DNA from 3 places in the Cellulomonas shaoxiangyii genome. Region 1 is predicted to be linked to each of the others. Evidence: riboswitches for the same ligand, from Rfam matches in the RefSeq annotation. Region 1 holds a riboswitch; each other region holds the start of a gene.
What was found. A riboswitch is a leader RNA that binds a small molecule or an ion and turns the genes downstream of it on or off. The one in region 1 is predicted to bind S-adenosylmethionine.
Positions count from the first base shown of each region.

Region 1 (10,315 bases):
CCCACCACCGCGAGCACCTCGCCCGCGTGCAGCGTGAGCGACACCCCGCGGACCGCCTGCACGCGCCCCGCGCGGGTCGCGAACGAGACGTGCAGGTCGTCGACCTCGAGGACCGGTGCGGCGCTCACCGGAGGGTCACCCCCCGCGGGTCGAACGCGTCTCGCAGGCCGTCGGCCAGCAGGTTGAACGCGATCATGAGGACCGAGAGGGTCACGGCGGGGGCGAGCATCTGGTGTGGCAGGAACGTGAACGTCTCGAAGCCGGTGTCGAGCAGCGTGCCGAGCGACGCGGTCGGCGGGCGCAGGCCCAGGCCGATGAAGCTGAGGAACGCCTCGAAGAAGATCGCGGTCGGGATCGTGAACATCGTCTGCACGACGATCAGGCCGACCGACCCGGGCAGCACGTGGCGCAGGGCGAGCCGCACGCGGCCGGCGCCGAGCACGCGCGCGGCCAGCACGAACTCCTGCTCGCGCAGCCGCAGCGCCTGCGCGCGCACGAGGCGCGCCATCGGGATCCAACCCGTGACGGCCATGGCCAGCACGATGGTCACCAGGCCGGGCTCCAGCACGGTGAGCATGAGGACGAGCACGACGAGCGTCGGGATGCCGGACAGCACCTCGAGCACGCGCTGCAGCACGCCGTCGACGGCCCGTCCCCCGAGCCCGGACACCAGACCCCACGCGACGCCGATCGTCAGGTCCAGCAGACCGGCGACGAGCGCGATCGTCAGGGAGACGCGCACGCCGACGAGCAGCCGCGACAGCAGGTCCCGGCCGAAGCCGTCGGTGCCCAGCAGGTGGTGCACGTCGGCGGGGACCCCGGCCTGCGCGTACCGGTCGACGCGCTCGCCACCGACGACCGCGGTGCCGTCGAGCCCGGCCACGTCGACGCCCGGCAGGCGCGGCGGCAGGTTGACGCGCGTGACGTCCTGCAGCGTCGGGTCGTGCGGCGTGAACCAGATCGCGAGCACCGCGACCGCGGCGACCACGACGAGCAGCGCGAGCGAGACGAGCGCGGCGGGCCGACGCCGCAGCCGGTGCCAGGCGTCGTGCGAGCGCGCGGGGGCGTGCGGCGCGTCGGGGCGCGGCGCACCGGCCTCGCCGTCGGGGCGCGGGACCGGCGCGAACGCCTCCGGCGGCAGCGCGGGCGCGGTCATCGCCGCACCTCCCCGCCGAGCCGGATGCGCGGGTCGACGAGGCTGTAGAGCACGTCGACGACGAGCACGACCACGAGCAGGAGGGCCGAGTACAGGATGGTCACCGCCATGATCGTCGGGTAGTCGTTCGCCAGCACCGACTTGACGAACTGCTCGCCGATGCCGGGGACCGCGAAGATGTTCTCCACCACGAGCGAGCCGGTGAGCAGCGCGACGGACATCGGCCCGAGCAGCGTGATGAGCGGGACGACGCTGTTGCGCACGCCGTGCCGCCACGCGACCTGCCACGGCCCGAGGCCCTTCGCGCGCGCCAGCTCGGCCTGGTCGGACGCGAGCACCTCCACCATCTCGGTGCGCACGAACCGGGCGGAGTCCGCGAGCGGCGCCATCGCGAGCGCGAGCGTCGGCAGCACGGTCGAGGACAGGTCGCGCCAGCCGGCGATCGGGAACAGCCCGAGCCGCAGCGCGAGCACGTACTGCAGCACCGCGGCCAGCACGAAGCTGGGCACCGAGCGGCCGATCACGGCGAGCACGGTCGACCCGCCGTCGAGCCACGTCCCGCGCCGCACGGCCGCGACCACGCCGAGGACGACGCCGAGGACGGTCCCGACCACGAGCGCCTGCAGCCCGAGCTGGACGGACGGGCCGATCCGCCCCGCGAGCAGCGCGGTGACCGGCTGGTTCTTGAACTGGAAGGAGACGCCCAGGTCACCGGTCAGGAGGTTGCGCACGTAGAGCACGTACTGTTCCAGGAGCGGTCGGTCCAGACCCGCCCGCGCGTCGAGGATGGCGATCTGCTCGGGCGTGAGCTTGTGCAGGTCGACGTAGGGCGACCCGGGCAGCAGGTGCATGAGGAAGAACGTCACGGTGACGACGACCCACAGCGTGAGCGCCATGTACACCAGGCGCCCGCCCACGTACCTCGCCAGGTTCACGACGACCTCCCGGGCGCGCGGCGGTGCCGCGTGAGGGCCGTGTCGGACGTCGCGTTCATCGTGGGTCTGCTGCTCCTGCTCGTCGGCGCCGTGCGGACCATCGGGGCGTCCGGCCAGCTCGGCGTCCTGCGCGGACGCCGGCCCGGTCCGGCCGCCGCACCCGGGCAGGTGCGCCGGGTGCGGCAGCCGCGGGGGTGGTCCCCCTGGGTGCTCGCCGGGGCCGGGCTCGTCGCGGTCGCGGCGCTGGCCGCGGCGCTGAGCCCGTCGTGACTCAGTCCTCCAGGTACGCCGACTTGTACTCGAACGCCGGCCCGGCGGTGTGGAACACCACGCCCTTGAGGTCCGGCGAGCGCAGCAGCGTCGAGCTCTGGAAGTAGATCGGCGTGACGCCCTGGTCGGCGACGAGGACCTCCTGCGCGTGCAGCAGGTCGTCGAAGCGTGCGGCGGCGTCGGTCGCGTGCGTGACCTGCGCGGCCTCGAGGGCGGCGTCGAACTCGGGGTTGGCGTACCCGCCCCAGTTGGTGCCGGCGTCCGACCGGACCAGGCCGAGCTGGCTGGACGGGTCGGCGTAGTCCGCGCCCCACGTGACGAGGTACGCGCCGAAGGCGCCCGAGCCCGTCTTCTCGAGGAAGTTCGCCACCGGGTTGGTGGTGACCGCCAGCGTGACGCCCTCCAGGTTCTCCTGCACCGCGCCCTGCAGGTACTCCGCGACGGCGCGCGTGCGGTCGGACTCGAACGTCTGCAGGTCGATCGCGAGCGAGCTCACGCCGAGGTCGGCGCGCGCCTGGGCCCACAGGTCCTGCGCGCGGGCGACGTCGGTCGTGAGCAGGTCACCGGCGGCGTCGGCGAAGTCCTCGCCGTCGGGGCTCGTGGCCAGGCCCGGCGGGACCAGGCCGGTCGCGGGGGTCGAGCCGTCGGCCAGCACGCTCGCCGTCAGCGCCTCGCGGTCGATGACGAGCGAGATCGCCTCGCGCACGCGCGGGTCCGCGAGCACCGGGTCGGCGTGGTTGTAGCCGAGGAACGCCGACGTCGCGGTCGTGTCGGCGACGAAGCCGGGGTCGGCCTGCTCGGCCTGGACCTGGGCGCCCGCGATCGCGACCTGGTGGACCTCGCCGCTCTTGTAGAGGTTGACCGCGGTGGTCGTCTCCTTGACGACCCGCACCGCGATCGAGTCGAGCCGCACGGACCCGGCGTCCCAGTACTCGTCGTTGCGCTCGTACGTCCAGTCGGTCCCGATGCCGGGGCCGGCGAAGTCGGCGAGCACGAACGGGCCGTTGTAGACCGCGTGCTCGGAGTCGGACGCGAACGCGTCGCCCTGCTCGGTCACGTACGCCTCGCTGACCGGGAAGAACGGCACGACGGCCAGCATCGAGGGGAAGTACGCGACGGGCGCCGCGAGCGTCACGACGAGCGTGTGGTCGTCGGTCGCCTCGACGCCGAGCTGGTCGGGCTCCTGCTCGCCGGCGATGATCGCGTCGGCGTTCAGGATCGTCCCGTAGTACTTCTGGTTCTCGCCTGCGTTGTCGAGGCCGACCGCCCGCTGCCACGCGAACACGTAGTCGTGCGCGGTGACGGGGGTCCCGTCGGACCACGTCGCGTCGGGGTTGAGCGGGATGGTGTACGTCAGGCCGTCCGCGCTGACCTCCGGGAGGTCGGCTGCGCCGGCGGGCACGGGCTGGTTGGCCTCGTCGAGGCGGTACAGGCCCTCGTAGACGTTGTTGACGACGATCGCGGAGTTGGAGTCGATCGCGAGCGGCGGGTCGATCGTGTTGAGCTCCTGGGCGACGACGACGGTCGCCTCCTGGACCGTGCCGCCGGCGGCGGCGGTCCCACCGGGCTCGGGGTCGCCGGTGGTGGTGCAGGCGCTCAGCAGGAGGGTCGCGGCGGTGAGGGCGACGAGCCCGCGGACGAGGGGACGACGGACGTTCATGGGGACCTCGGGGAGGACGCGCGGCGGCTCGCCCGCGCCGCGGACGGCGGAGCACCGGCCGCAGGGGGGCCGTGGGGACGACGGCGCGGGGGCGCCGTGGCTCAGCGGAGGAGGCCGCTCACCAGCCGGTACAACAGGACATCGCGCACGCTCCTCGAGTCGCTCACCAGCGCCCCGGTCCGGGGCCGCACTTGCCCTCCGGGGGAGGGCCCGGTCGTCATCTGGAGCACCCCGTCGCGGTCGGAGGGTTGCTGCCCGGCCAGCCAGAGCTTGTCGCCGGAACTCAGGACCTGTCCGGAGTATAAGCACGCACCCGCCACATGCTGGACGGGCGCCCAGCACGTGACGGGTGCGCGGCGTGCGTCACGCGGTGCGCAGGTCAGGGCCGACGCCCGTCCCCCGGGGCATCCCCCGTGGGTCAGCTCGCGAGCACGAACACGATGCCGAACACGGCCCCGAGCACGACCACGACGCCGAGCCAGACCAGCACCCGTGCGAGCTGCCGCGTCCGCCGCTCGTCGCCCCAGGGCTCGTGGTGCCCGTCGCCGCTCATGCCGTCGCCCCCGCCGTCATGCCCCCACCCTGCGCGCACCGACGCCGCGCCGCACGCGGGCGCCGGGCGGGCGGTGGTCGGTGGCGTCAGCCGAGACGGGCGCCGGCGATGCGGGCGCCCTCGGTGAGCGCCTCGAGCTTCGCCCACGCGATCTGCGGGTGGACGCGCCCGCCGAGCCCGCAGTCGGTCGACGCGACGACGTTCTCCGGCCCGACGCGCGCCGCGAACCGCTCGATCCGCTCGGCGACGAGCTCGGGGTGCTCGACGACGTTCGTCGCGTGCGACACCACGCCGGGCAGGATCACGGCGCCCGCGGGCAGCGTCACGTCGTCCCACACGCGGTACTCGTGCTCGTGCCGCACGTTGGCGGCCTCGAACGAGAACGCGCCGGCGTGCACCTGGAGCATGGTGCCGACGATGTCCCTCATGGGCAGGTCGGTGGTGTGCGGGCCGTGCCAGGAGCCCCAGCACAGGTGGAACCGGATGCGGTCCTTGGGCAGGTCGCGCAGCGCGTGGTTCAGCGCCTCGACGCGCAGCGCGGTGAACGCGAGGTAGTCGTCGACGGACGGCTCGGGCTCGATCTGGTCCCAGTTCTCGGCGATCGACGGGTCGTCGAGCTGCAGCACGAGGCCGGCGTCGAGGATCGCGACGTACTCCTCGCGCAGCACGTCGGCCCACGCGAACAGGTACTCGCGGTCGGTCGCGTAGTGCTCGTTCGCGAGGCGCGCGGCCGACCCGGGCGCGATGGAGGTGAGGAAGCCGGTGGAGACCCCGGCGGCGTCGAGGGCCGTGCGCAGGTTCGCGACGTCGGCGGCGATGGCCGCCTGGCCCGTGTACGTCAGCGGGCCGGTGGCCTTGGGGAAGCCGGTCGGCGCCTCGCCCGACATGACGCCGGACGCCGGGTCGCGGTAGGCCTCGGTGAAGCGCTGCTGGTCGCGGCGGTGCAGGAAGCCGGTCGTGCGCAGGTCGCCGGGGGACGAGAGGTGCTGCTCGGTCGCCCACGCCATGGACGTGTCGAGCTCGAGCCCGCCGGTCCGCTGGAACGAGTACGACCACCATGCACCGAAGTCGAGGGCGCTGCTCATGGCCTTGCCGTACTCGCCGTCGCCGGGGACGGTGATGCCGAGGTCGACCTGGCGCTGCACGAGCGCGACGACCTGGTCGCGCAGGAACTCGTCCCAGTCGGGGCGCTGCTCGCCGGCGGCGCGGGCGGCGTTGGCGGCGATGAGCTCGGGGGTGCGCGGCAGCGAGCCGGCGTGGGTCGTGGCGATGGGGGTGGTCACGGCTCGGGATGCTACGTCGGCGGTGCCGCGGCCCCGCCGACGGTCCACGGCACGCGCCCGCAGCGGCCCGCGTCACAGAGTCGTAACGCGGAAGTCATCCAGGGTGGTGACGTCGCAGGCCTCCGGCGCCTACGTTGGGCGGGCGACGTGACCATCGCGGCCCGGCCGACCGGCCGGCGCCCCTCACCGTGGAGAAGGGGGCACCTCGTGTCCGCTCGACGTCCCACCACCACCCTCGCCGGCGCGGTCGCGCTGACGCTCGGGGTGACGGCACTCCTGGCACCACCCGCGGCGGCCCACGGCAAGGGCGGCAGCGCCGAGCGCTTCGCGCAGAAGGTCAGCTCGCGCGCGGTCCTGCGCCACCTCGACGCGTTCCAGCGCATCGCGGACCGCAACGACGGCAACCGCGCCGCGCTCACCCCCGGCTACGAGGCGAGCGCGCAGTACGTCGAGCGGACGCTGCGCCGCGCCGGCTACCGCACGTGGCGCGACCCGTTCACGTTCGACCGCGAGGTTGTCGACGCCGCGACGCTCACCGTGACCGGCGGCGCGGCGTACGAGGTGGACCAGATGGCGTTCTCGGTCAACACGCCCGAGGGCGGGCTGACGGCCCCCGCCGCGATCCCGGACGACCCGTTCGGCTGCACCGCCGAGGCGTGGGGCGACGCCGACCCGGCGGGCGCGATCGCGGTCGTCAGCCGCGGCGACTGCCCGTTCTCCGCGAAGGCGCTCGCGGCGGAGAGCCTCGGCGCGGTGGGCGTCGTGGTGCACAACAACGTCGAGGGGCTGTTCGCCGGCACGCTGGGCGCCGAGGGCGTCGTCGCGGTGCCGGTGGTCGGGCTGTCGCTCGCGGACGGGCAGGCGATCGTCGCGGCGGCGCAGGCCGGGCCGGTGGAGGTCACGCTCGACGCCCGCCTGCACGGCGAGGAGGTCGAGAGCTTCAACGTCCTCGCCGAGACGCGCGCGGGCCGCGACGACAACGTCGTCATGCTGGGCGCGCACCTCGACGGCGTCGAGGAGGGCGCCGGCATCAACGACAACGGCACCGGGTCGGCCGCGATCCTCGAGGTCGCCGTGCAGCTGGCGCGCGAGAAGCGCCTCAACAACACCGTCCGGTTCGCGTGGTGGGGCGCGGAGGAGCTGGGGCTGATCGGGTCGACCGCCTACGTCGAGGAGCTCGCGACGCAGGAGGGGGAGCTCGACCGCCTCGCGACGTACCTGAACTTCGACATGGTCGGATCGCCGAACTACATCATCGGCGTCTACGACGCGGACGAGTCGACGTACCCCGCACCCGTCGCCGTGCCCGCGGGGTCGGCCGAGACCGAGGACGTGCTGACCGGGTACTTCGACGGGATCGGCCAGCCGTGGGTCGACACCGAGTTCTCCGGCCGGTCGGACTACCAGGCGTTCATCGTCAACGGCGTGCCGGCGTCCGGCCTGTTCACCGGGGCGGACGGCTCGAAGACGGAGGCGGAGGTCGCCCTGTTCGGCGGCACCGCCGGCATCCCCTACGACCCGAACTACCACTCCCCCGCCGACGACATCACGAACGTCAGCCACGAGGCGCTGCGGATCATGACGAAGGCCATGGCGTTCGCGACGTTCTCGCTCGCACAGGACACGTCCGCGATCAACGGCGTCTCCGGCCCCGGGGACCAGGGCAAGCCGTGGAAGCCGTGGTGGCCCGGCAAGGGCCGGCACGACCACGACGTCCGCCCGCTGGACGACGCCGCGTGACGCCGTCCTGACGCTCGCGGGGGCGCGTGCGTCCGACGGCCGGACGCACCGGACGGCGCACGCGCTCACCGCGGGGGCCGCCGCCACGGCCCGCCCCCCGGCCCGGCCCGGGTCCGCCGTCGCGGCGGCCCGGGCCGGGTCGTGGCGTCCCGGCGGTCACCCCCCCGAGGTGGCCGCCGGCGTCCCGATCCGCGGGAACGGCGTCAGCGAGAACACGACCTCGACCGGCACGTCGAAGAAGGTCGCGATCCGCAGCGCGAGGTGCAGCGACGGGGCGTACTCGCCGCGCTCGAGGTACCCGACGGTCTGGTAGTGCACGCCGAGGGCGTCGGCGAGCTCGCGCCGGCTGACGCCCCGCTCGGCGCGCAGCACGGCGATGCGGTTGTGGACGGACTCCCCGCCCTGCTCCGCCACGCTCAGGCCGTCCGCTGCAGGTGGGCCTGCAGGCGCGCGGCCATCGCCCCCGCGGTCTGGCGCGACGTCACCCGGCGCAGCACGAGCGGCGCCACGACGACCCCGGCGACGGCCCACGCGGCCAGCACGGCCGCCGCGATCCCGGGGTGCCACGCACCGCCGATCTCGAGCGCCTCGGCCGCCTCCGGAAGGGTCGTGGACCGCATCCCGTGCGCGAGCCAGTACAGCGGGAACGCCTGCACGGTGCCCTGCGCCCACCCGGGCAGGCCGGTCGGCGGGCCGAACACTCCGGACACGAACGCGAGGATCACCACCGGCGCCACGCCGAACGGCAGGACGCGCGCGGGCCGTCCGCACAGCGCACCCACCACGACGCCGACCGGCAGCATCGCGAGCGTGCCGAGCAGGAGCCAGCCGACCAGCGCGACCCAGCCGCCCGGCCCCTGGTGCATCGGGTCGCCGAGCAGGAACGGCCAGGGCACGAGCAGCACCGCGAGCATGGGCAGCGTGCCGAGCACCTGCGCCGTCAGCATGCCGACGGTGTACGTGCTCGTGCCGCGCGGGGCGGCGCGCAGCCGCAGCACGGTGCCGTCCTCGACCTCCGTGGCCAGGGCGAACGCGGGTCCGAGCGTCATGCCGAACATGATGGTCGCCGCGAGGATGCCCGCCAGGGCGAGCGCGGGCACGGTCAGGCCGTCGGCCCCCGGCACGGGCGTGTCCTTCTGCGTCCACAGGTAGACCAGCAGCGCGACGCCGATGAGGACGTTCCAGCCGACGTCCTCGGGCGTGCGCAGCATGTGCCCGAACTCGGTGACGCCGCGCCGGATCCCGAGCCGGACGGACCACGCGCGGGGTCCGGCGGCGCGCGGGGCGGGGCGCGGGTGGGCGGTGCGACCGTGCGGGGCGGTGCGGGGAGCGGTCATCGCCGGGCCCCCGTCCGGTGCGCGGGTGTGCGGGACGGCGTGCCCGCCGGGCCGGCGTCCGCTGCGTCGGCGGCTGCGGGGGCCGCCGCCTCGTCGGCCTCGTGCCGGTGCACGATCTCGAGGTAGGCGTCCTCGAGCCGGGCGTGCAGCACCTCGAGCTCGTCGATGGGCTCCGGCCCGGCGAGCAGCCCGCGGCTGAAGCCGACGGGGTCGTCGGTGCTGTGGACGTGCCGCACACCGCCCGACGTCCACCGGACCTCGCTGGGGCCGGCGACGGCGCGGGCCAGCGCGTCGGGGCTGCCGTCCGCGACGATCCGCCCGCCCGCGAGCACGAGGATCCGGTCCGCGACGACCTCCGCCTCCGCGAGGTCGTGCGTGGTGAGCAGGACGAGCGTGCCGTCGTCGTCGACGACCTCGTGCAGCAGCTCGTGGAACTCGCGGCGCGCGGCAGGGTCGAGCCCCGCGGTCGGCTCGTCGAGGACCAGCAGCTCGGGGCGGCCGACGAGCCCGACGGCGACGTCGAGGCGCCGGCGCTGGCCGCCCGACAGCGTCCCGACGCGCTGCGCGCCGACCGCGGTGAGCCCGACGCGCGCGAGGAGGTCGTCGGTGTCGCGGGGCCCGCGTGCGCGGCCGGCCGCGTAGGGGAGGTAGGCGGCGGCGAGCTGGTCGAGCAGCTCGCGCACCCGCCACCGCTTGTGGTCCCGCCACGACTGGAGCACGACGCCGACGCGCGCGCGCCACGTCTCGTCGGCGTGCTCCGGGTCGGCGCCCAGGACGCGGACGGTGCCCGCGTCCCGGCGGCGGAACCCCTCGAGGATCTCGACGGTCGTCGTCTTGCCCGCGCCGTTGGGCCCCAGCAGGGCGACGACGCCGCCGTCGATGTCGAAGGAGACGTCGTCGAGCACGGTGTGGCGCCCGTACGCCATGCGCAGCCCGGCCACGCGGATCGCTGGTTCGGTCGTCGTCGCCATGTAGTAGGTGTACTACATCTTGTCGTGCACCCGCTACCCCTCGACGCGCCGGACGGGACCCTTCGGGCGGCGCGCTCAGCCCTCCTGCGGCCCCAGGCCCGAGATGGTGACCATCCAGCCCGTGCCGAACCGGTCCGTGAACATGCCGAAGTCGTCGCCCCACGGCGCCCGCTCCAGCGGCAGCACGTCCGAGCCACCGGCCGACAGGCCCGCGTACCAGCCGCGCAGCGTGTCCGCGTCGTCGGGGCCGCCGCTCAGCGAGATCGTCACCGACGACTCCGTGGGCACGTCCATGTCCGCCGGCGCGTCCGACGCCATCAGGGTCAGCCCGCCCGGGACGTCGAGCTGACCGTGCATCACGTCGTCCGCGTGCTCGGGGTCGTGCGGCATGCCGCCCTCGGCGAACGTCG
Region 1 is NZ_CP039291.1:241,884-252,198, reverse strand. Features, by position in the region: gene E5225_RS01190 (ABC transporter ATP-binding protein) at 1-128, opposite strand, end outside; gene E5225_RS01185 (ABC transporter permease) at 125-1,156, opposite strand; gene E5225_RS01180 (ABC transporter permease) at 1,153-2,091, opposite strand; gene E5225_RS01175 (hypothetical protein) at 2,122-2,361, shown strand; gene E5225_RS01170 (peptide ABC transporter substrate-binding protein) at 2,363-4,021, opposite strand; SAM riboswitch class IV at 4,204-4,312, opposite strand; gene E5225_RS18100 (hypothetical protein) at 4,440-4,574, opposite strand; gene E5225_RS01165 (cobalamin-independent methionine synthase II family protein) at 4,661-5,857, opposite strand; gene E5225_RS01160 (M20/M25/M40 family metallo-hydrolase) at 6,065-7,597, shown strand; gene E5225_RS01155 (helix-turn-helix transcriptional regulator) at 7,754-8,011, opposite strand; gene E5225_RS01150 (ABC transporter permease) at 8,014-8,934, opposite strand; gene E5225_RS01145 (ABC transporter ATP-binding protein) at 8,931-9,905, opposite strand; gene E5225_RS01140 (VOC family protein) at 9,981-10,315, opposite strand, start outside.

Region 2 (10,315 bases), 370 kb from region 1:
ACGCAGGAGCAGCGATGACCGACACGTACCTCGAGCTCGTCAACAGCGGCCTCACCAAGAAGCTCGCGCAGCAGCTCGGCCTGCCGCGCCCGGCACGCCTGCGCCGGCACCGGCCGGGGCAGCCGCTGCTGGACGGACCGGTGCTCGTGCTGGGCACCGGCCCGGACGCCGACGCGGTGGCGACCCTCCTCTCCTCGCCGGCCGGCGGACCCACCGCGCCCCTCGCTGCCGACACGCCCTCCGTGCTCGACGGCTGGGACCTCGAGGTGCACCGCCACGCGACGCCCGACGTGCGGTACGCCGCCGTGGTGCTCGTGCTCACCGACGTCGCGCACCCCGACGACCTCACGGCACCGGTCCTCGCCGCCGCGTCGACGCTCAAGACCCTGCGTCCCGGGGCACGCGTCGTGACGATCTCGCGTCCCGCGCTCGACACGGACGCGCCGGCGGTCGCCGCCGCGCGGCAGGGCGTCGACGGGTTCCTCCGCTCGCTCGCCAAGGAGCTGCGCGCGGGCGGGACCGGCAACGGGCTGGTCGTCGCGGCCGACGTACCGGTCACGGCGGCGAGCGTCGTGGCGGGGCTGCGGTTCTTCCTGTCCGCCCGGTCGGCCTTCGTGGACGGGCAGCTGCTCGAGGTGGACTCCGACGCGGGCGAGCTGCCCGCCGACTGGGAGCAGCCGCTGGCGGGCAAGGTCGCGGTCGTCACGGGCGCGGCACGCGGCATCGGCGCGGCGATCGCCGACGTGCTGGCCCGGGACGGTGCCACCGTCGTCGCGGTCGACGTGCCCGCGGCCGGCGAGCAGCTCGCGCAGGTGGCGAACCGGGTCCGGGGCACCGCGCTGCAGCTCGACGTCACCGCGGCCGACGCCGGCGAGCGGATCCTCGAGCACGCGCGTGCCCGGCACGGCCGGCTGGACGTCGTCGTGCACAACGCCGGCATCACGCGCGACAAGCTGCTGGCCAACATGTCCGACGACAAGTGGTCGTCGGTGCTGGCCGTGAACATCGCCGCGCAGCTGCGCATCAACGAGGCGCTGCTGACGTCCGGCGACTTCGTGGACGCGCCGCGGATCGTCGCGCTCGCGTCCACGTCGGGCATCGCGGGCAACCGCGGGCAGACGAACTACGCGGCGAGCAAGGGCGGCGTCATCGGCATGGTCCGCGCGACCGCGCCCCTGCTGGCGGCGTTCGGCGGCACGGCCAACGCGGTGGCGCCCGGGTTCATCGAGACCGAGATGACCGCGCGCATCCCGGCGGTCACGCGCCAGGTCGCGCGCCGCCTCAACTCGCTGCAGCAGGGCGGGCTGCCCGTCGACGTCGCGGAGGCCATCGCGTTCCTCGCGTCGCCCGCCGCCGGCGGGATCGTCGGCCGCACGCTGCGCGTGTGCGGGCAGAACATGGTCGGCCGGTGAGCGACGCGCGCGAGGTCGTGCTGCCCGCCGTCCCCGGGCTCGGCGGGCTGTACGGCCGCGGGGCGGCCGGGGCGGCACGGCTGGCGCTGCGCGGTGGTGGCTCGCGGCGGGTGCAGCGGCCCCTGCCGGACGTCGTCGACGCCGTCGACGGCGTGCGCGTCGACGCGGCGCACCTGACGGCCTACCAGCGGCTGCTCGGCGAGCCCGGCACGGACGCGCTGCCCGCCGGGTACGTGCACGTGCTGGCCTTCCCGGTCGCGACGGCGCTCATGGTCCGCGACGACTTCCCGCTCCCGCTGCTCGGGATGGTGCACCTGGCCAACCGGGTCGAGCAGCGGCGGCCGCTGGTGCTCGGGGACGTGCTGCGCGTCCGGGCCCACGCCGAGGCGATGCGACCGCACCCGCGCGGGACGCAGGTGGACCTCGTCGTGGAGGTCGCGACGGATGCGGCGTCGGATCGTGCGGACGGCGTCGCGTGGCGTGGCGTCTCGACGTACCTCGCACCCGGGCTGCGTCTCGCGGACGCCGTCGACGAGCCCGCCGCCGAGCGGACGGCGTTCGCGCCGCCGGCCCCCACGGGCACGTGGCGGCTCGACGGGGACACGGGCCGCCGGTACGGCGCGGTGTCGGGCGACCGCAACCCGATCCACCTGTCCGCGCTCACCGCCCGGCCGTTCGGGTTCCCGCGGGCGATCGCGCACGGCATGTACACGGCGTCGCGGCTGCTCGCGGACGTGGGAGCGGCACGCGGCGACGCGTTCGTGTGGTCGGTCGAGTTCGTGAAGCCGGTCCTGCTGCCCGGAACCGTGGCGGTCAGCACGCGCCCCGCCGACGGCGGCGGCTACGACCTCGCCGCATGGCACGCCCGCACGGGCAAGCCCCACGTCCTCGGCTCGATCCACCCCCTCCCCTGACCCTCCCTCCCCCATCCCCCGCTCGAACCCGGAGTTCCTGACCACCTCGGCCCCGCCGTGATCAGCAACTCCGGGTTCGCCGACGCGACCGGGGGTGAGGTCACGAAACCGGAGATCCTCGGCCCCGACGTGGTCAGGAACTCCGGTTTCGGCGGCGCGACCGGGGTGACGTGACGGTGTGAGCGGTCGCGTGCGGGGCGCCCGGGGGTGCCGCCGACGAATCGGGCCGTTCTCGGGCAGGGCGGGCTCACCCTGTGCCCCGGCCCGCGCACCGCCCTACGGTGGCGGGGACGCCCGTCGTCCGACGCCGCACCCGGCCACGGCGGGCCGCGAGGAGGCACCGTGAGCAGCACCCGGCAGATGGTCGAGGCCTACCCCGGCGACCCGTTCGCCCCCGTCGACGAGCTCGTCGCGTGCATCGAGGCGTGCCTCGCGTGCGCCCAGGCGTGCACCGCGTGCGCCGACGCCTGCCTGGGCGAGGAGCACGTCGCGGACCTGCGTGCGTGCATCCGGTCGGACGCGGACTGCGCCGACGTCTGCACCGCCACCGCGGCGGTGCTCAGCCGGCAGACCGAGCCCGACCTGCGCGTCGTCGCCGCGCTGCTCGAGGCGTGCGCCGTCGCGTGCGGGCAGTGCGCCGCCGAGTGCGAGCAGCACGTCGGCATGCACGAGCACTGCCGCGTGTGCGCGGAGGCGTGCCGGCGGTGCGAGGCGGCGTGCCGCGCGCTGCTCGCGTCCATGGCCTGACCTCCATGGCCTGATCGCCGGTCGCGGGACCGTCCGCTGTCGGCGCCGCGTGGCACGCTCGACCCGTGGACGCGACCGCCGACGACCTGCTGCTCGACGCCGACCTCGACGACCTGACCTTCGCCGGGCTCGACCTGTCCGGCCGCGACGCGTCGGGCGCCCGCTTCCTCGAGTGCGTCCTGACCGACTGCCGCGCGGACGGCCTGCGCCTCGACGGCGCGCGTCTGCTCGACACCGCGTGGACGGCGGTGCAGGCGGGCGAGCTCCGCGCCCGGTCCTCGTCGTGGCGGGACACGACGCTCACCGACGTGCGGCTCGGCGCGCTCGCGGCGTCCGGCGGCGAGTGGCTCCGCGTGCGCGTCGTGGGCGGGAAGATCGACTACCTCGACCTGCGCGGCGCGACGGTCGAGGAGGTGCGGCTGGAGCGCGTCACCGTCGGGGACCTCGACCTGGCGGGCGCGCGCGTCAAGCGGCTCACGGTCGTCGACTGCGACGTGCGACGGCTCGACGTCGGCAACGCCCGCCTCACGGACGTCGACCTGCGCGGCGCGCGGCTGCGGGAGGCGGTCGACGGCGTCGGCGGCCTCGCGGGCGCGACCGTCACGTCGGACCAGCTGCTCGACCTCGCGCCGCTGCTCGCGGCGCACCTCGGGATCCGCATCGGCTGACGTCGCCGCACGCGGCTCCCGGATCGCCGGCGTCGGCGGCCGTCAGGCGCCGGGGACCGTCGGCCCGGCCCGCTCACCACCCCGCGAGGCGCAGCACCTCCGCGGCGACGTCCTGCGGGGTGCGGCCGTCGGTCGCCACGCGGTGCACGTCGGCGCCCGCCTGCGCCTCCAGCCGCCTCGCGGCGGCGTCCGACCGCTGCGCGTGGGCGGTCAGCGACGCCCCGTGCTCGCGGCGGCCGAGCCGCTCGTGCGCGGTCGCGTCGTCCGCCGTGAGCAGCACCGACGTCACGTGCGGCCGGTCACCGACGGCCGCGGCGAGCACGTCGGCCTCGAGGACGCTGACCGTGTTGGTGACGACCAGCCGCCGGTGCCCGAGCGCGCGGTAGCGGCGCCACACGTCGGCGAGGTTCGCGGCGGCGACGCCGTGCTCCCACGGCGCCGGGTGCGCCAGGTCGAGCGCGTCGCCCTCGACGACCGCGTGCGGCACGTCCCGCGCCGTGAGCAGGTCGTGCACCGCCGACGCGACCGTCGTCTTGCCGACGCCCGCGCGGCCGCCGACGAGCAGCAGGTGCGTGCGGTCGTCCGGCACGTGGGCCCCGGCGAGCCGGGCGAGCAGGCGCCCCCGCACGGCCGGCCACTCGTCGGCCAGGACGGAGAAGTACAGCGACGCACCGCGCGTGCCGTCGGGGCGCAGGCGGTGGTCCCGCAGCCGCCCCTCGGGCACGGCCCCGAGCTTCGTCACGGCCGCGACCGAGCGGTGGTTGCGCTCGTCGACGCGGTACGCGACGCGCGCGACGCCCCACCCCTCGAACGCGTGCGCCATCAGCAGCAGCTTGCAGGCCGGGTTCACGTGCGTACCCCACACGGCCGGGGCGTACCAGGTGTGGCCGACCTCGAGCCGGCCCGCGGTGAGGTCGACGTCGTAGAACGAGGTCGACCCGACGACGCCGCCGGTGGCGTCCTCGAGCACCGCGAAGGCGTACCGGCCCGGTGCGGCGAGCGCCGTCGCGACGACGCGGGCCATGTCCGCGACCGTGCGCGGTGTCGGCGAGCTCATCCCGCGCCACACCGCGTCGTCGGTGCAGGCGAGGAGGTCGGCCGCGTGCTCGGCACGCAGCGGGACGAGGCGGACGCCGTGGCCGGTCAGGACGAGGTCGTGCTCCACGGCGGCAGCGTGCCACGGGCGCCGCCGCGCACTCGGCGGCGTCTCAGGCGGCAGGCCCTAGCGTGGCGGCACCACCGACGACGGAGGACGCATGACGCACTGGTCGATCGCCCTGCGGGACGTGCCCGCTCCTGACCACGCCGACGCGGTGATCGTCACGCTGCCGCCCGGCGCGCCGACAGACCCGGCGGTGTGGGCGCGCGAGATCTTCTCGCTCGCGACGATGCCGCGCTGGGTGCTCGCGGCCCTCGCGCTGCGGCAGGCGCTCGTGCCGGTGCTGCGCATCCCGCCCGCACCGCGCGCCGCGTTCGCCGTCGACGAGGTGGTCGGCGGCGAGGCGCTCGTCGCGCACGACGACGTCCACCTCGACTTCCGTTGCGGGGTCGCGGTGGACGCCGACGCACGCCTGGTGCGGGTGACAACGACCGTGCGCCTGCACGGGTGGCGCGGGCGGGTCTACTTCGCGCCCGTCCGGCTGCTGCACCCGGTGGTCGTCACCGCGATGCTGCGCCGGGCGCGGCGGCGGCTCTCGCGCTGACGACCGGCCCGGCGGCAGCCCTCACGCTGACGACCAGCCGGGTGGCAGCGACGTCGGTGCCCGCTCAGTCGTCGACGGCGGGCCCGCACGCGGCGGCCGCCGTCGCGGCGAGGTGGTCCAGCCCGCGCACCTCGACGAGCGGGCGCGTGTCGTCGACGACCGACCAGCAGCCGTCGACGACCTCGTACGCCGCCTGCGCACCACGGGCGACCAGGGCGGCGACGGCCGCGACGAGCCGGTCGACGTGCTCGGCGGTGGTCCCGACGCCGATCGACGCGCGGATCGCACCCTGCGAGGCGCCGAGGTGCGCGAGCAGGGGGTGGGCGCAGAAGCGGCCGTCGCGCACGCCGATGCCGTGCTCGGCGGACAGGTACGCCGCGACCAGCCCGGGGTTGAGGTCGGCGACCGTGAACGTGACCACGCCGACCGGGTCCGGCGAGTCGGGCCAGATGCGGGCGACGCGCACGCCCTCGATGCCCGTGAGCCCGTCGACGAGCCGCGCGCGCAGCTCCTGCTCGTGCGCCTCGAGCGCACCCGTGGGCAGCTCGGCGAGCGTCTCGCAGGCCTGCGCCAGCGCGATCGCGCCGATGACGTTGGGCGAGCCCGCCTCGTGGCGTGCGGGCGCGGGCTGCCACAGCGTCCGGTCGGGGCGCACGTCGCGCACCGCGCCGCCGCCGGCGAGGTACGGAGTGCCGGTGTCGAGCCAGTCGCGCCGCCCGACGAGCGCGCCGGCGCCGTACGGCGCGTACGTCTTGTGGCCGGAGAACGCGACGTAGTCGACGCCGGTGGCGGCGAGCGAGAAGCCGCGGTGCGGGACGAGCTGTGCGCCGTCGACCGCGACGCGCGTGCCGGCGGCGTGCGCCAGCGTGACGACCTCCTCCAGCGGCAGGGCCTCACCCGTCACGTTGGACGCGCCCGTGATCGTGAGCAGCGCGTACGGACGCCGGGCGAGCTCGTCGCGCAGCGCGGCGAGGGTCGCGGCGACCGTCGGCCGCAGCGTCAGGACGGTGGCCGTGCGGGTCTCCCCCGCGTGCGTCCCGGTGCACCGCTGGACCCACGGCAGCAGGTTGGCGTGGTGCTCGACGTCGAGGACGAGCACCCGCCCGCCGTCGGGCACGACGCCCGCGAGCAGGTTCAGGCTGTCGGTCGTGTTGCGCGTGACGACGCAGACGTCGTCCTCGCGCGCCCCGACGAACCGCGCGACCGCCTGGCGCGACGCCTCGAACAGGGCGGTGGAGACCTGCGAGAGGTAGCCCGCACCGCGGTGCACCGACGCGTACAGCGGCAGCACCTCGGCGACGCGCGCGGCGACCGACTCGAGCGCGGGCGCGCTCGCGGCGCAGTCGAGGTTGGCGTAGGTGCGGCTCGTGCCGCCGACCAGCGGGACCGTGGTGGACGCGCCCACCACGGGGAGCAGGGGACCGCGGCCGACGGCGGGGCGGGGCGCCGCCGCGGCGGACGGGGACGCGGTGCCCGACGCCTCGTCGGCACACGCGAAGAGCTCGGTGACGGTCGTCATGGCAGCCTCCTGGACCCGGGGACCCGGAAGGGAGGTCCCGCGCTTGCCGGCACCGGACGGCGCGCGGCCAGGTCGTCACCCGGGGCACCCCACCGCGGAGGAGGGTTGCCGGCCAGCGAGCCGGGGCTTCGCGCTGGCGCTCATGACCTGGCACGAGGATCCGCGCGCCCTCCGGCGGGTGTCAACGTGGGGGCACGGATCGTCTCTCGTTTTGAGACGTTGCTGCCCGTCAGTCCGTGGTCGACGTAGATCCGGTCGGCATCGACGCCGAGGCTCCGAAGCGCGTCCCGCTGGGCGGTCGCATCCTGCGATCTCGTCGAGACCCGGGCATAGCCGATCAGCAGTCCGCTCGTGCCCTCGCTGTCCGGTACAGCTCCCCCTGACCGGGCCTTTTCGGGGGCGGGTCTTTCGGGGACAGTGTCCTGCGCGGCGCTGTGGTCCACGAGCGGCCCATCGCGACTGTCCCGTTGAGCAATCCCCAAACGGGGCGCCAATACCCCTCGTCTCGCATGAGCACACGAGTGACCCAGCTCGCTCCGCCCAGGGGCGTCGAGTCTGCGACGCGGTACGCGCCACCCAACATCACTCCCCCGCGACGGACCTCCTGGGGCCGTTACGAGGCGCGCGCGTTCTTGCGCCGTCCGGTCGATGGCTCATATCTGCAGCACCCGCGGCTGCCACACATGGGTCACATGCGCCGAGACCGACGATGAGAGGAACGCTCATGACCCCGAAGACCCGCCCCGACCAGGCCCGATCGTCGATGACGGCGACTGCTGGCGTTGTCCGTCCTGCAACCGGACCTTCGGAGCCATCCGCCGGCGGCGCTGATGGACGCGCGCGCCAACTCACGGCTGGCGGCGCGCTAGGGCCGTACCAGCCCGATGTTGGCGTCGACTCCCCGATACTCACGGCATGGGTGGTATCGCTGAGGACGTGCGTCCCCCGTTGGCACGGCTGGCCGAGAGGGTGGTCCTGCAAGAACGCGACGCCTACGGGAAGTTGTTCGCCGCTGCTTCGGCGGCAGCGGAGGGCGCAGGGTCCGGGCTGTGGGCCGTCGACCAACAGCGTGCCGCGGGCATTGATGGTGCGGTGGCAGCGTTATCTTGGGCGAGCGATCACGTACAGCGTTGGAGCTTCTCTGTGCGTGACCACGCGGACACGCTCTTACTCCTGCTGCGTCATCAGAAGCTGCTGCCGGTGCCGGCATGGACGGTGAGCCGCGCCATCATGGAAGCGGTGCTTCAGACCTGCTGGTTGCTCGACGCCGAGGCGTCGTCCGAGACTCGGATTGCCCGGGCTGCAAGCATTCTACCGGCGGTGCTCAACGAATCGATTGTCTTACTCGAGCGGTTTGGCAGCAGCGTGGTGGACGAACTTGAAGAGAAGCGGCAGGCGCGCGCAGACCTCGAGTGCGTCTTGACCCAAGACGGGTTCCGGGTTGAGCGCGCGACGGACAAGCATGGGCAAGTCACGGACGCCATCGGTCGGGTTTGGTTCGCGGGCCAGTCAGCCTCGACACGGAACAACATCACCCAGCTAGCGGCGAAGTACGTGCCGGATGACCCGTGGCTCTATGGACTATTCTCCGGGGCTGCCCACGCCAAGCCTTGGCTGCTCATGGGGCTCAGCGACGACGTCGACGAAGCGATACGTTCCCTCGTGCTGCCGCTGCTGCCGATCAGTGATGCGTATAGCCGGGCCCTGTGCGGGTACTTCGACCTGGACGCTGAGCCGTACGTCCGGGCCCGACGTACTCGTCTGGTGGCGATGGTCGAGCGCGGCTCGTCGGTTCGAACTATCGATCGGTCCATCGAAGAGTCAGCATTTGGGACAAAGATGAGCGGTCTGCGGTACTACGAGCTCGGGCGCACCGAGAAGAGGTGATCCCCCGTCAAGGCAGCTCGTCGGGCACCGAACGAAATCGGGTCGTGCGTGACCGGCCACCGCGCCGGATTCGGCCTGTGGTTTCGGCCCCTTGCGCCCTGGGGTCTGACGTGCCGGGGCGGGGTGGCCGGCGACGATCTCTTCGGCCGCCGCTCGGCAGTTGTCGTAGCCGAACTAGTCCCCTGGTCCACGCGCGACCGTCGCCGCCTGGCAGTCAGCGCACGTGAGATGGCGCCAGCCACAGGCCACACCCGTTGACCTCGAAGCCCTCGCCATCGCGGACGCTCACGCTCACCTTGCCAGGGGAGAAGGAGACGAACGTTGTCATCGATGATGTCACCGCCGCCGGACGTGCGGGACCAGTAGCAGTTCTCTAGCCGTGGTGGCAGGCCAAGACGGTCTGGCTCCCGGCTGCAGGCATCTGCCGCCGTTGAGGCGCCCTCATCGGCACCGGCCCGCGGCGCGGCGCGTCGCCGCACGAGGCGTGAAGGGCGTTCTCGACGTCGACGCCGGGCGCTCGAGGACCGCCGGCACAGCGGGGGGCCGCAGCGACGCCCCGCGCCGCCGGTCGGAGGCCCACCGGAGTGGCGATCCAGCGCTCGAGCGCTACGCCGCCGGAACCGGGCTCGGCGGCACGCCGCACTGCGCTGACCGGGTGACAAGACGCGACGCGCGGCTTCGCGTACCGGGAGAAACCGCCCGGGCGGCTGGTCGATGTGTCGGCGCCTACAGGTAGACGACCGGCATGGCCTTGGACGAACTGCGGCATGCGGTGACCGATGGTGCCGACGGGACGGCGCACGTCGTGGCGCCGGCGGAGCGCGAGGACGCGCTGCGGCTCCGGATTGATCACCAGTTCTGGTGCACGACCCAGGCAGGAGGCTGCGGCCAGCAACTGGAGCTGCCGGCAGGGCCGGTACGAGGGCCCTACTTCCGGCACAAGCGCGGAGCCTCGCCATGCGCGCTACTCAGTTCCGGGCGGGACGTGGGTGGCGCGTACGCGCATCTGGCGTACCAGCGCGAGCTCATGGCGTGGCTGCAGGGGCAGGGCTACGTGCCGACGATCGAGCACACGTTGGACGGCGCAGGGCGCGCGGACCTGCACGTTGTGGTGAACGGGGTCGAGCACACCCTTGAGGTGCAGCTAACGGACCTTGGCAGCACGGCGTGGCGCGACCGAGATGACCGGTACCGCGGCGCGGTCGATCAGGTCACGTGGCTGTTCGGGCCGGCGGCGGATGGCGCCGCGAGCACGCAGCGTGCACGTGAAGGCGTCACCCTGCGGATCGGGCGCGACGTGCAGGGGGTGCGCGTCGGTGTCGAGGTCGACGGGGTGGAAATCGACGACTCGTGGAACGCGCTGCCTGCGTGCCGGATGGAGGCGGGCGGGGTGTGGACGCCGAGCTTGGATCAGGCGCGTGAGCGGCTGCAGGAGCGGCGCGCGGCGGAAGCGCTGCGCCGCGCG
Region 2 is NZ_CP039291.1:607,377-617,691, reverse strand. Features, by position in the region: gene E5225_RS02785 (3-oxoacyl-ACP reductase) at 15-1,412, shown strand; gene E5225_RS02780 (MaoC/PaaZ C-terminal domain-containing protein) at 1,409-2,326, shown strand; gene E5225_RS02775 (four-helix bundle copper-binding protein) at 2,687-3,073, shown strand; gene E5225_RS02770 (pentapeptide repeat-containing protein) at 3,139-3,741, shown strand; gene E5225_RS18190 (GNAT family N-acetyltransferase) at 3,815-4,906, opposite strand; gene E5225_RS02760 (DUF2867 domain-containing protein) at 4,998-5,444, shown strand; gene E5225_RS02755 (aminotransferase class V-fold PLP-dependent enzyme) at 5,509-6,963, opposite strand; SAM riboswitch class IV at 6,998-7,111, opposite strand; partial or broken gene E5225_RS02750 (recombinase family protein) at 7,158-7,307, opposite strand; gene E5225_RS02745 (hypothetical protein) at 7,879-8,850, shown strand; gene E5225_RS02740 (competence protein CoiA family protein) at 9,596-10,315, shown strand, end outside.
Region 2: it holds a riboswitch for S-adenosylmethionine, as region 1 does, so the genes downstream of both, E5225_RS02755 (aminotransferase class V-fold PLP-dependent enzyme) here and E5225_RS01170 (peptide ABC transporter substrate-binding protein) in region 1, are expected to answer to the same signal.

Region 3 (10,315 bases), 150 kb from region 1:
GTCGGCCGTGGCCTCGCGCTCGACCGCATCAGCGCCACCTACGCCGACGGCGTCCTCACGCTGACGATCCCCGTCGCCGAGGAGGCCAAGCCGCGCCGCATCGAGGTGCAGCACGGGACCCGGCCCACGTCCATCGAGGCGGGGCACCCGGCGGACGCGACCGTCTGACGTCGTCCGCGCGCACTCCCGGCGGCCCCGCTCTCCCGCAGAGCGGGGCCGCCGTCGCGTGCGCCGGGGTCAGGCGAGCGTCGTGACGAGGCGACCGAGCAGCTGGTCCAGGGTCGCGGGGGAGCAGGCGAGGTTGAGCCGCACGTGGCCCTCGCCGCCCGTGCCGAAGTCCGTGCCGCGGAACGCCGCCAGGCGGCCCTCGTCGAGGAGCAGGCGCGACGGGTCGGCGCCGCTCGCGCGGACCGCGGGGGTGTCGCGCAGGTCCAGCCACGCGAAGTAGGTGGCCTCCGGGGCGCGCCACCGGGCCGACGGCAGCCGCTCGGCGAGCGTCGTCGCGACGGTCGCCACGTTGCCGCGCAGCACGGCGAGCACCTCGTCGAGCCACGGCCCGCCCGTGCGGAACGCCGCCTGGTGCGCGACCGAGCCGAGGTGGCTGACGCCGTGGCCCACGATCTCCGGGATGCGCGCGAGGTCGGCCGCCGCCGGCCCCGGCACCGCGACGGCGGCCTTGAGGCCCGCGAGGTGGAACCCCTTGGACGCCGAGTGCAGCGCCACCGCGTCGGGGATCACGGTCGTCGTCGGGACGAACGGCGCGTCGCCGACGACGAGCGGCGCGTGGATCTCGTCCGCGACGACGCGCACGCCGTGCCGGGCCGCGAGCTCGCCGACGGCGGCCAGCTCCGCGCGCGAGTGCAGCGTGCCCGTCGGGTTGTGCGGGTGGCACAGCAGGTAGACGGTGGCGTCCGCGAAGGCGCGGTCGAGGGCGTCGAGGTCGAGCCGCCCGTCGGCGCCCAGCGGCGCGTCGACGACGCGGCGACCGGCGTGCTGCAGGAACGGCCGGAACGGCGGGTAGACCGGCGGGTTGATGACGACGCCGTCGCCCTGCGCGGTGAGCACGCGCACGACCTCGACGATCCCCTGCATCACGTCCGGCACCTGCCGGGCCGCCGCGACCGGGACGTCCCAGCCGTACCGCTCGGCCGCGAAGCCGGCGAACGCCTCCGCGTAGCCGTTCCCCACCTCGTAGCCGGTGTCGCCGGCGGCCATCGCGTCCGCGACCGCGCGCACGACCGCCTCCGGCAGCCGCACGTCCATCTCGGCCACGAACGCCGGCAGCACGTCGGCCGGGTACGTCGCCCACTTGGCCGACCCGCGCGTGCGGAGCTCCTCGAGCGGGACGTCGAAGGGGGTTCCCATGCGCCGACGCTAGCCCCGCGTGGCGGGTCGCGGGGCCGGTCCCGACGAGTTCGGCGGCCCGCGCCGGTCGGTAGTGGCACGACCGACCGAGGACGGCAGGAGGCGCACGATGCGACTGACGGTGCACGAGTTCATGACGCTCGACGGCGTGGTGCAGGGCCCGGGAGCACCCGACGAGGACCCGCGCGACGGGTTCACCGCCGGCGGGTGGGTGGTGCCGTTCGCGGACGACCCGGTGTTCGGCGAGGTCGTCGGCGACTGGTTCGGCCGGACCGACGAGCTCCTGTTCGGGCGCACGACCTGGGAGCTGATGCGCGCGTACTGGCCGCAGGTGACCGGCGACGACAACCCGGCGGCGGTGCAGCTCAACGGGCGGCCCAAGCACGTGGTCACGTCGAGCGCGCTGGGCGGGGACTGGGCCGGGTCGGTGCGGCTCGAGGGCGACGTGTTGGAGGCGGTGACGGCGCTGAAGGAGCGCGACGGCGGCGAGCTGCAGGTGCACGGGTGCGCGCGGCTCGCGGCGACGCTGCACGCGGCGGGGCTGGTGGACGAGTACCGGCTGCTCGTCGCGCCCGTGACGGTCGGGCACGGACGCCGCCTCTTCGGCACGGACGCCGTGCCGCGCGGGTACGACGTCGTCGACCACCGGTCGAGCGCGCGCGGCCTGACGTACCTGGCGCTCACGCCGCGGCCCTACGAGGTCGCGGCCGCGGCGGTCGTCGACGGCCGGGACGTCGTCGTGCCGGTCTGACGCCGTCCGGCCCGCACCGACGACGGCGCCCGCCCCCGGTGCGGGGACGGGCGCCGTCGTCGTGCGTCCGCGGTGGTGGGCGCACCCCGGACGCGCGTCGCCGGGCCGGCGCGAGCGGACGCCGGCCCGGGCCGTCAGAGCGTCGCGCGGACCGTGCGCGTCGCCGCGACCAGGTGCTCGAGCGAGGGGGTGACCTCCTCGTAGCGGCGGGTCTTGAGGCCGCAGTCCGGGTTGACCCACAGCTGGTCGACGTCGATGGTGCGGACGGCCTCGCTGAGCAGCTCGGTGACCTCCGCCTCGCCCGGCACGCGCGGGGAGTGGATGTCGTAGACGCCCGGGCCGACGGCGCGCGGGTAGCCCGCCGCGGCGATGTCCCCGAGGATCTCCATCTTCGAGCGCGCCGCCTCGATGCTCGTCACGTCCGCGTCCAGGCCGTCGATCGCGTCCATGATCTGCCCGAACTCCGAGTAGCACAGGTGCGTGTGGATCTGCGTCTCGGGGCGCACGCCGGCGGTCGAGAGCCGGAACGAGCGCACCGACCAGTCGAGGTACGCCGCGTGGTCCTTCTCGCGCAGCGGCAGCAGCTCGCGCAGCGCCGGCTCGTCCACCTGGACGATGCCGATGCCGGCGGCCTCGAGGTCCGCGATCTCGTCGCGCAGCGCGAGGGCCACCTGGTTCGCGGTGTCGCCGAGCGGCTGGTCGTCGCGGACGAACGACCAGGCGAGGATCGTCACCGGGCCCGTGAGCATGCCCTTGACGGGCTTCTCCGTCAGGGACTGCGTGTACGTCGACCACGCCACGGTGATCGGCGCGGGCCGCGAGACGTCGCCCCACAGGATCGACGGGCGCGTGCAGCGCGAGCCGTACGACTGCACCCAGCCGTTGCGCGTGACGGCGAACCCGTCGAGGTTCTCCGCGAAGTACTGCACCATGTCGTTGCGCTCGGGCTCGCCGTGCACCAGCACGTCCAGCCCGATCCGCTCCTGCAGCTCGACGACGCGGCGGATCTCCGCCTTCATCTCGTCCTCGTACTGCTCGGCCGTGAGCTCGCCCTTGCCGAACGCCGCGCGGGCCCTGCGGATGTCCGGCGTCTGCGGGAACGAGCCGATCGTCGTGGTCGGCAGCGCGGGCAGCCGGAGGCGTGCGGCCTGGGCGCTCTTGCGCTCGGCGAACGGGCCGCGGCGGAACTGCTCGTCCGTGAGGCCGGCGGCGCGCTCACGCACCTCGGGCCGCACGACGCCCGGGGCGCTCGCGCGGCTGCGCACGGCGTCGGACGCGGCGAGCAGCTGCTCGTGCACGGCCTCCCGCCCCTCGGTGAGGCCCTCGGCGAGCACGGCGACCTCGCGGACCTTCTCGTCGGCGAACGCGAGCCAGGACGCGAGCGTCGCGTCGAGCGCCGGCTCGTCCTCGACGGTGTGCGGGACGTGGAACAGCGACGTCGACGTGCCCACCGTGACCGCGCGCGCCGCCAGGGTCTCGAGCCGCTCGAGCACGGCCAGCTTCGCGTCGAGGTCGGCGCGCCAGATGTTGTGGCCGTCGACGACGCCCCCGACGACCGTCTTGCCCGCCAGGCCGCCCACGACGACGGTCGGCGCCTCGCCCCGGACCAGGTCGATCGCGATGCCGTCCACGTCCGTCGCGGCGAGCACCGGCAGCGCGGGGCCCAGGTCGCCGTAGGGCGCGGCGACGAGGATCGCGGGGCGGTCGGGACGCGCGAGCTCGGTGGCCAGCGCGCGGTAGGCGCGGGTCGTCGCCTCGTGGAGCGCCTCGGCGGGCACGCCCACGGAGTCGGACACGAGCGCCGGCTCGTCGAGCTGCACCCACGTCGCACCGGCCGCCGCCAGCTCGGTGAGCAGGCGTGCGTAGACGGGCAGCAGGTCGTCGAGGCGGTCGAGCGGGTGGAAGCCCGCGGGCGCGTCCTCGCTCGGCTTGGACAGCGCGAGGAACGTGACCGGGCCGACCACGACGGGACGCGTGAGCACGCCGTCCGCGAGGCCCTCGGCGAACTCCGCCACCGGCCGGTCGCTGGCGTAGCGGAACGCCGTGCCCGGGCCGATCTCGGGGACGAGGTAGTGGTAGTTCGTGTCGAACCACTTCGTCATCTCGAGCGGGAGGTCGTCGCCGCGGCCGCGGGCGACGGTCGAGTAGCCGGCGAGGTCGAGGCGGCCGTCGGCGTCCTGCAGGTCCGCGAAGCGCGCGGGGACCGCGCCGACGAGCGCGGCGGCGTCGAGCACGTGGTCGTAGAACGAGAACGCGCTCGGGATCGCCGGGGCGTCCGTCGCGAGGCCGAGCTCGGCGAGGCGCGTGCGGGTGCGCCGGCGCAGGTCGGCGGCCACGGCCTCGACCTCGTCCGCGGAGGTGCGGCCGGCCCAGAAGGCCTCGAGCGCCTTCTTCAGCTCGCGGCGCGGCCCGATGCGCGGGTAGCCCAGCACGGAGCCGGCGGGGAACGCCGGGGCGGCGGTCGGGGTGACGGTGGTGCTCATGACGGGATACCTCGCGGTGTGGTGGTGGGCACGGCGGCGGGGTCGCCGGCGGGCTCGGGGGACGTCGTAGGACGGGTGGGCGCGGCGCGGTCCGCCGGGGCACGGCCGGGTGCCGGGGGGCCGCCGCGCAGGTCGGCGCCCTCGAGCAGGTCGAGGGCTGCCTCGTGCCTGTTGAACGTGTAGACGTGCACGCCCGGCGCACCGCCGTCGAGCACGCCGTTGACCAGGTCGACGCTCGCGCGGATGCCGCGCCGGTGGCGCTCGGCGGGGTCGTCGACCGAGCCGAGCAGGTCGAGGAGGGTGCGCGGGACGGGCACCCCGGTGAGCTCCTGCACGCGCTCGAGACGCGCCGGGTCGGTGGTCGGGATGATGCCCGGCACGATCGGGATGGTGACCCCCGCGCGCCGCGCCTCGGCGACCAGGCCGAGGTACGCCTCCGCGTCGAAGAAGACCTGCGTGATGGCGAAGTCGGCACCGGCCTCCTGCTTCGCGAGCAGCGCCTGCACGTCCTGCTCGCGCGTGCCGCCGGTGGCGTGGTTGCCACGCGGGAACGCGGCGACGGCCACCGACAGCGGCCGCACGCGCGCCCGGACCGCCTGTGCGGGGCTGCCCGCGCAGCGCCGCCGCTCGATCTCGCGCAGCAGCGCGACGAGCCCGGCCGCCGTGTCGACGCCGTCCGGGTGCGGCTGCCAGTCCGTCTGCCCCGCGGGCGGGTCGCCGCGCAGCGCGAGGAACGAGCGCACGCCCTCGTCGAGGAACTCCTCGACGATCGTGGCGACCTCCTCGCGCGACGTCCCCACGCAGGTCAGGTGGGCGATCGGGTTCAGCGTCGTCTCGCGCAGCAGGCGCGTCACGAGCGCGCGCGTCGTCTCCCGCGTGCGGCCGGAGGCGCCGTAGGTGACGGACACGAAGTCCGGCTCGGCGGCCTCGAGCTCGCGCACGGTCCGCCACAGGCGGGGCGCCGCGTCGAGGTCCCGCGGGGGGAACAGCTCGAAGGACACCGTCGGCCGGTCCAGCGCGGCGGCCGGCTCGCTCCGCCGGCGGGCGGTGCGCGGCGGGGCCTCGACCGCCGCCGCGGGTGGCCGGGTCCCGGTCACGGCGGTCATCGGGCGGTCCCGGCCGAGGTGCGGCCGGGAGGGGCTGCGCCGGCGTCCCCGGCCGGCGCGGGGCCGTCCGAGGGGTCGGCGGCGTGGGTGGGCACGCTCATCGTCACTCCATCGTTCCTGGCGGAAGCACCCACACCCTCAACGTGGAGGGGGGTTGCTGCGGCGTCGCTGAGCCAGGTCTCTCGGCCGCTCTGGATGGTCGAGGGGAGCGTATCCAGCGTGACCGGATGGCGGACAGAGGTGACCGTTGGGTGAGACGACCGGTTCCGCGGTGCGGTCGTGCGCCTGGGACGACGGGCGGGTGCGCCGGGGAGCGGGGTCCGGGGTCGGGGGTGGTGTCAGCGCTCGCGGCGGTGCAGCGACTGCGCCCGCTGGTCGCGCGGATGGCGCGGCCGCGGTACGCCGTACCAGGCGGTGGGCGAGCCGGCGGGCACCGACAGGAGGCCGTCCTGCACGGCCTCGAGGACGCCCGGGTCGGGCGTCGCGCACGACTGCCACGCGTCCTGAGCGGCGCGCACGGCGTCGTGCCGCCCCTGGCCGTCCCGCTGCTCCGCCATGCCCGGCACCCTAGTGCGCGCCGCGCGTCCGGGTGAGCCGTCCGGGCGCGGTGTCACCCCGCCGGAGCAGCGTCGTGGCCCGGGGCCGTCCCGTCCGCCGCGGTCCGGTCCCCGCCGCCCGACCGCGCCCGGGAGGCCACCACCGGGCACGTCGCGAGGTGGTCGTCGACGACGCCGCACGCCTGCATCGCGGCGTAGGCGGTGGTCGGGCCGACGAACCGGAAGCCGAGCGCGCGCAGCTCACGCGCGAGCGCGGCCGACTCCGGGGTCCGGCCCGGCACGTCCGTCCACGTCGTGGCGCGGGGGCGCGGGCCGGTGGGCGCGTGCGACCACAGCACCTCGTCCAGCGTGCGGCCCGCCGCGTGCAGCGCGAGCGTCGCGCGCGCGTTCGCGACCGTCGCCTCGATCTTGGCCCGGTTCCGCACGATCGCCGCGTCGGCGAGCAGGCGCGCGACGTCGGACTCGTCGAACCGTGCGACCACCTCGGGGTCGAACCCGGCGAAGGCCGCGCGGAAGGCGGGCCGCTTGCGCAGGATCGTGATCCAGGCCAGCCCGGACTGGAACGCCTCGAGGGCGAGGCGCTCGTACAGCGCGTGCTCGTCGTGCACCGGGACGCCCCACTCGTCGTCGTGGTAGGCGGCGTACAGGGGGTCGCCGTCGCCGAAGCAGCGGCCGGCGACGAGGGGCCGGTCGGCGTGCGCGGCGGTCGGGGCGTCCGGCGTCGGTGGCGTCATGCCGGGATCCTGCCTGGCGCCGGTGACGTCGTCGACGCGCGTCCTGGCGCCCGGTGCGCGCCGGCGCGACGCCGCGGGCTGAGGGCGGCTCGGTGCCCGCCGCCGCGCGTCACGGCCGTGCGGACCGGGCGACGAGCGCCGCGATCCCGTCGAGGATCATCGTGGTGCCGAAGTCGAGCCCAGCGCGGTCGGTCGGCTCGGCGGTCGGCTCGCCGGCCGGCCGGTCGAACGCGCCGCCCGCCACGGCCCGCGCGAGGGCCGGGTGCTCGTCGGGCGACACCAGCCGGGCGATCAGGGCGTCGGGGTCGCCCTGCCCACCCCCGGCGGCGGCCACCTGTCGCTGCCGTGCGGTGTAGGCGCTCTCGAGGCGCGCCCAGTCCAGCTGGTGGCTCGCGAGCACGCCGACCGCCTCGACCTTGTGGGCCTCGGGCACCTGCGTGTCCTCCAGGCACGCGAGCATCGCGTCCATCCACGCGAGCCGGTTCGGGCCCAGCGCGAACAGCACGGCGGGCAGGTCCGCGAACCACGGGTGGGCGGCGAGGGTGGGTCGCTGAGCCTCGAGGAGGGTCTCGAGGCGCGCCCGCCAGTCGCCCGCCTCGGGCCCGACGGGCGTCGGCGGCCCGGCAGCCCGGTCGACCATGAGCATGAGCAGCTCGTCCTTGCTGCGCACGTGCCGGTAGAGCGACATCGTGGTGAAGCCGAGCGACTGCGCGACCCGCGCCATCGACACGGCCTCGAGCCCCTCGGCGTCCGCCAGTGCGACGCCGGCGTCCGCGATCCCGTCGAGCGACAGGCTCGGCCGCGGTCCGCGCCGCCCGGGTGCGGGGCGTCGCCACAGGACGGCGACGTCGGGAGGCAGGCCCGCGGGCTCGCCCGGCGGTGCGGGCGCGACGGGGCTCTCGCCCGCCGGGCCCTCGGCGCGCCGGTCGGGTTCGGGGCGCGCGGCGCCGTCCGTGTGCTGGTCCATTGACGACCGATCCTATGACTGTGTATGACATACACAACGAGTGTGCGGCATACACAGAATCGAGGCGGCGATGGACGAGGCGATGATCGCGGCGCGCGGGCTGCGCAAGGCGTACGGCGGGCGGGCCGTCCTGGACGGGGTCGACCTCACCGCGCACCGCGGGCAGGTCGTGGGCCTGCTCGGGCCCAACGGCGCCGGCAAGACGACGGTGGTGCGGATCCTGTCCACGCTCGTGGCACCCGACGGCGGCGCGGCCCGCGTGGCCGGGTTCGACGTGGTGCGCCAGGCCGCCCGTGTCCGCGGCGCGATCTCGCTCACCGGTCAGTACGCGGCCGTCGACGAGCTGCTCACCGGCGAGGAGAACCTGCGCCTCGCCGCGCGGCTCGCGCACCTCCCCCGCGGTCAGGTGCGCGGGGACGCCGCGGACATGCTCGAGCTGTTCGACCTGACGGACGCCGCGCGCCGCACCGTCCGCACGTACTCCGGGGGCATGCGCCGCCGGCTCGACCTCGCCGTGAGCCTGCTGAGCCGGCCCCAGGTGCTCTTCCTCGACGAGCCGACCACCGGCCTCGACCCGCGCAGCCGCAACGCGCTGTGGGACGTGGTCCGGTCCGTCGCGGCGGCGGGCGGCACGGTCCTGCTCACCACGCAGTACCTCGAGGAGGCCGACGCGCTCGCCGACCGCGTCGTGGTGATCGACCGCGGCGTCGTCATCGCGGAGGGCACCGCCGCACGCCTCAAGTCCGCGGTCGGCTCGGCGCACGTCGAGGTCGTGCTCGCGGACGGCACGACGCGGCGCACGGCGACCGACGGCTCGGTGGCGGACGTGCGCCGGATCCTCGCCGACGTCGAGCAGCGCGCCCTCGACGTCGTGCACTGGCAGGTCCGCACCCCCACGCTCGACGACGCGTTCCTCGCCCTCACCGGCCAGGACGCCCGCCCCGGGCCGCGCGCCGTCCCGCCCGCCCTCGTCCCGCCCGCGTCCGCCCCGGCCGCCCCCGCCCCGCCCGCCCTCGTCCCGCCCGCCCAGGAGCCCCGATGACCGCCGTCGACCTGACGCCCCGCCCCGTGCCCGCGCCGCCGCGCCCCGGCGACGTCCTCCGCGACACGCTCGCCCTCGTGGGACGCAGCCTGCGGCGGTCCACGCGGCAGCTCGACACCCTGCTGCTCGCGGTCCTGCTGCCCGTGGTGCTGCTGCTGCTGTTCGTCTACGTGTTCGGCGGCGCGATCAGCTCCGGCATGGCGTACGTCGACTTCGTCGTGCCGGCGATCGTGCTGCTCACGGCGGGGTACGGCGCGGCGACCACGGCGGTCGACGTGGCGAGCGACATGACGAACGGGATCGTCGACCGGTTCCGCAGCATGCCCGTGCCGGCGGGCGCCGTGCTCACGGGCCACGTCGCGGCGAGCCTCGCCCGCAACGTCGTGTCCACCGCGCTCGTCGTCGCGGTCGCGCTGCTCGTGGGCTTCCGCCCGGACGCGTCCGCCGGACGGTGGCTGGCCGCGCTCGGCGTCCTGCTCGTGTACGTGCTCGCCCTCACGTGGGTCGCCGTCGCGATCGGGCTCGTGGCGTCCGGGCCGGAGGCGGCCAGCGGGTTCACCTTCGTCATCATGTTCCTGCCGTACGTCTCCAGCGCCTTCGTGCCGGTCGGCACGATGCCGTCGGTGCTCGCCGCCCTGGCGGCGGTGAACCCGGTGACACCCGCCGCCGACGCCCTGCGCGGGCTGCTCCTCGGGCTGCCGGCCGACGGCGCGGCCGTCGCGGCGGTCGCGTCCTGGGGGGCCCTGCTCGTGGTGGCGCGCGTCGTCGCCGGCGCCCTGTTCCGCCGCCGGCGCTGACGCCCGCCCCGGGCGCGGCCTACAGCTCGGCGAGCGCCTCGGGGGACTCGGGCAGGGTCTGCCCGCCGTCGACGACCAGGCCCTGCCCCGTCACGTACCGGGCACCGTCGGACGCGAGGAACGCGACCGCCGCGCCGATGTCCTCGGGCTCCGCGAGGAAGCCCAGGGGCACCGACCGCGCCATGCGCGCCATGTAGTCCTCGCCCAGCGCGCGCAGCCCGGGCGTCAGCACGTTGCCCGGGAGCACGGCGTTGACCGTGATCCCGGCGCGCGCCAGCTCGATCGCCGCCGTGCGCACGAACCCCAGCTGCGCGGCCTTGGTCGCGCCGTAGTGGGCCCAGCCCGGGTAGCCGGTCAGGTTGCCGGTGATCGAGCTCGTCACCACCACCCGGCCGCGGCCGGACGCTGTGAGCGCCGGAACCGCCGCCTGCACGGCGTGGATCGTGCCCTTGAGGTTGACGTCGACGATCCGGTCGACGTCCTCGTCGGTCATGTCCGCGACGCGCGCCTGCG
Region 3 is NZ_CP039291.1:95,341-105,655, forward strand. Features, by position in the region: gene E5225_RS00450 (Hsp20/alpha crystallin family protein) at 1-168, shown strand, start outside; gene E5225_RS00455 (MalY/PatB family protein) at 238-1,365, opposite strand; gene E5225_RS00460 (dihydrofolate reductase family protein) at 1,475-2,116, shown strand; gene metE (5-methyltetrahydropteroyltriglutamate--homocysteine S-methyltransferase) at 2,251-4,599, opposite strand; gene E5225_RS00470 (methylenetetrahydrofolate reductase) at 4,596-5,705, opposite strand; SAM riboswitch class I at 5,800-5,907, opposite strand; gene E5225_RS00475 (hypothetical protein) at 6,044-6,262, opposite strand; gene E5225_RS00480 (DNA-3-methyladenine glycosylase I) at 6,316-6,996, opposite strand; gene E5225_RS00485 (TetR/AcrR family transcriptional regulator) at 7,106-7,963, opposite strand; gene E5225_RS00490 (ATP-binding cassette domain-containing protein) at 8,034-9,005, shown strand; gene E5225_RS00495 (ABC transporter permease) at 9,002-9,802, shown strand; gene fabG (3-oxoacyl-ACP reductase FabG) at 9,822-10,315, opposite strand, start outside.
Region 3: it holds a riboswitch for S-adenosylmethionine, as region 1 does, so the genes downstream of both, E5225_RS00470 (methylenetetrahydrofolate reductase) here and E5225_RS01170 (peptide ABC transporter substrate-binding protein) in region 1, are expected to answer to the same signal.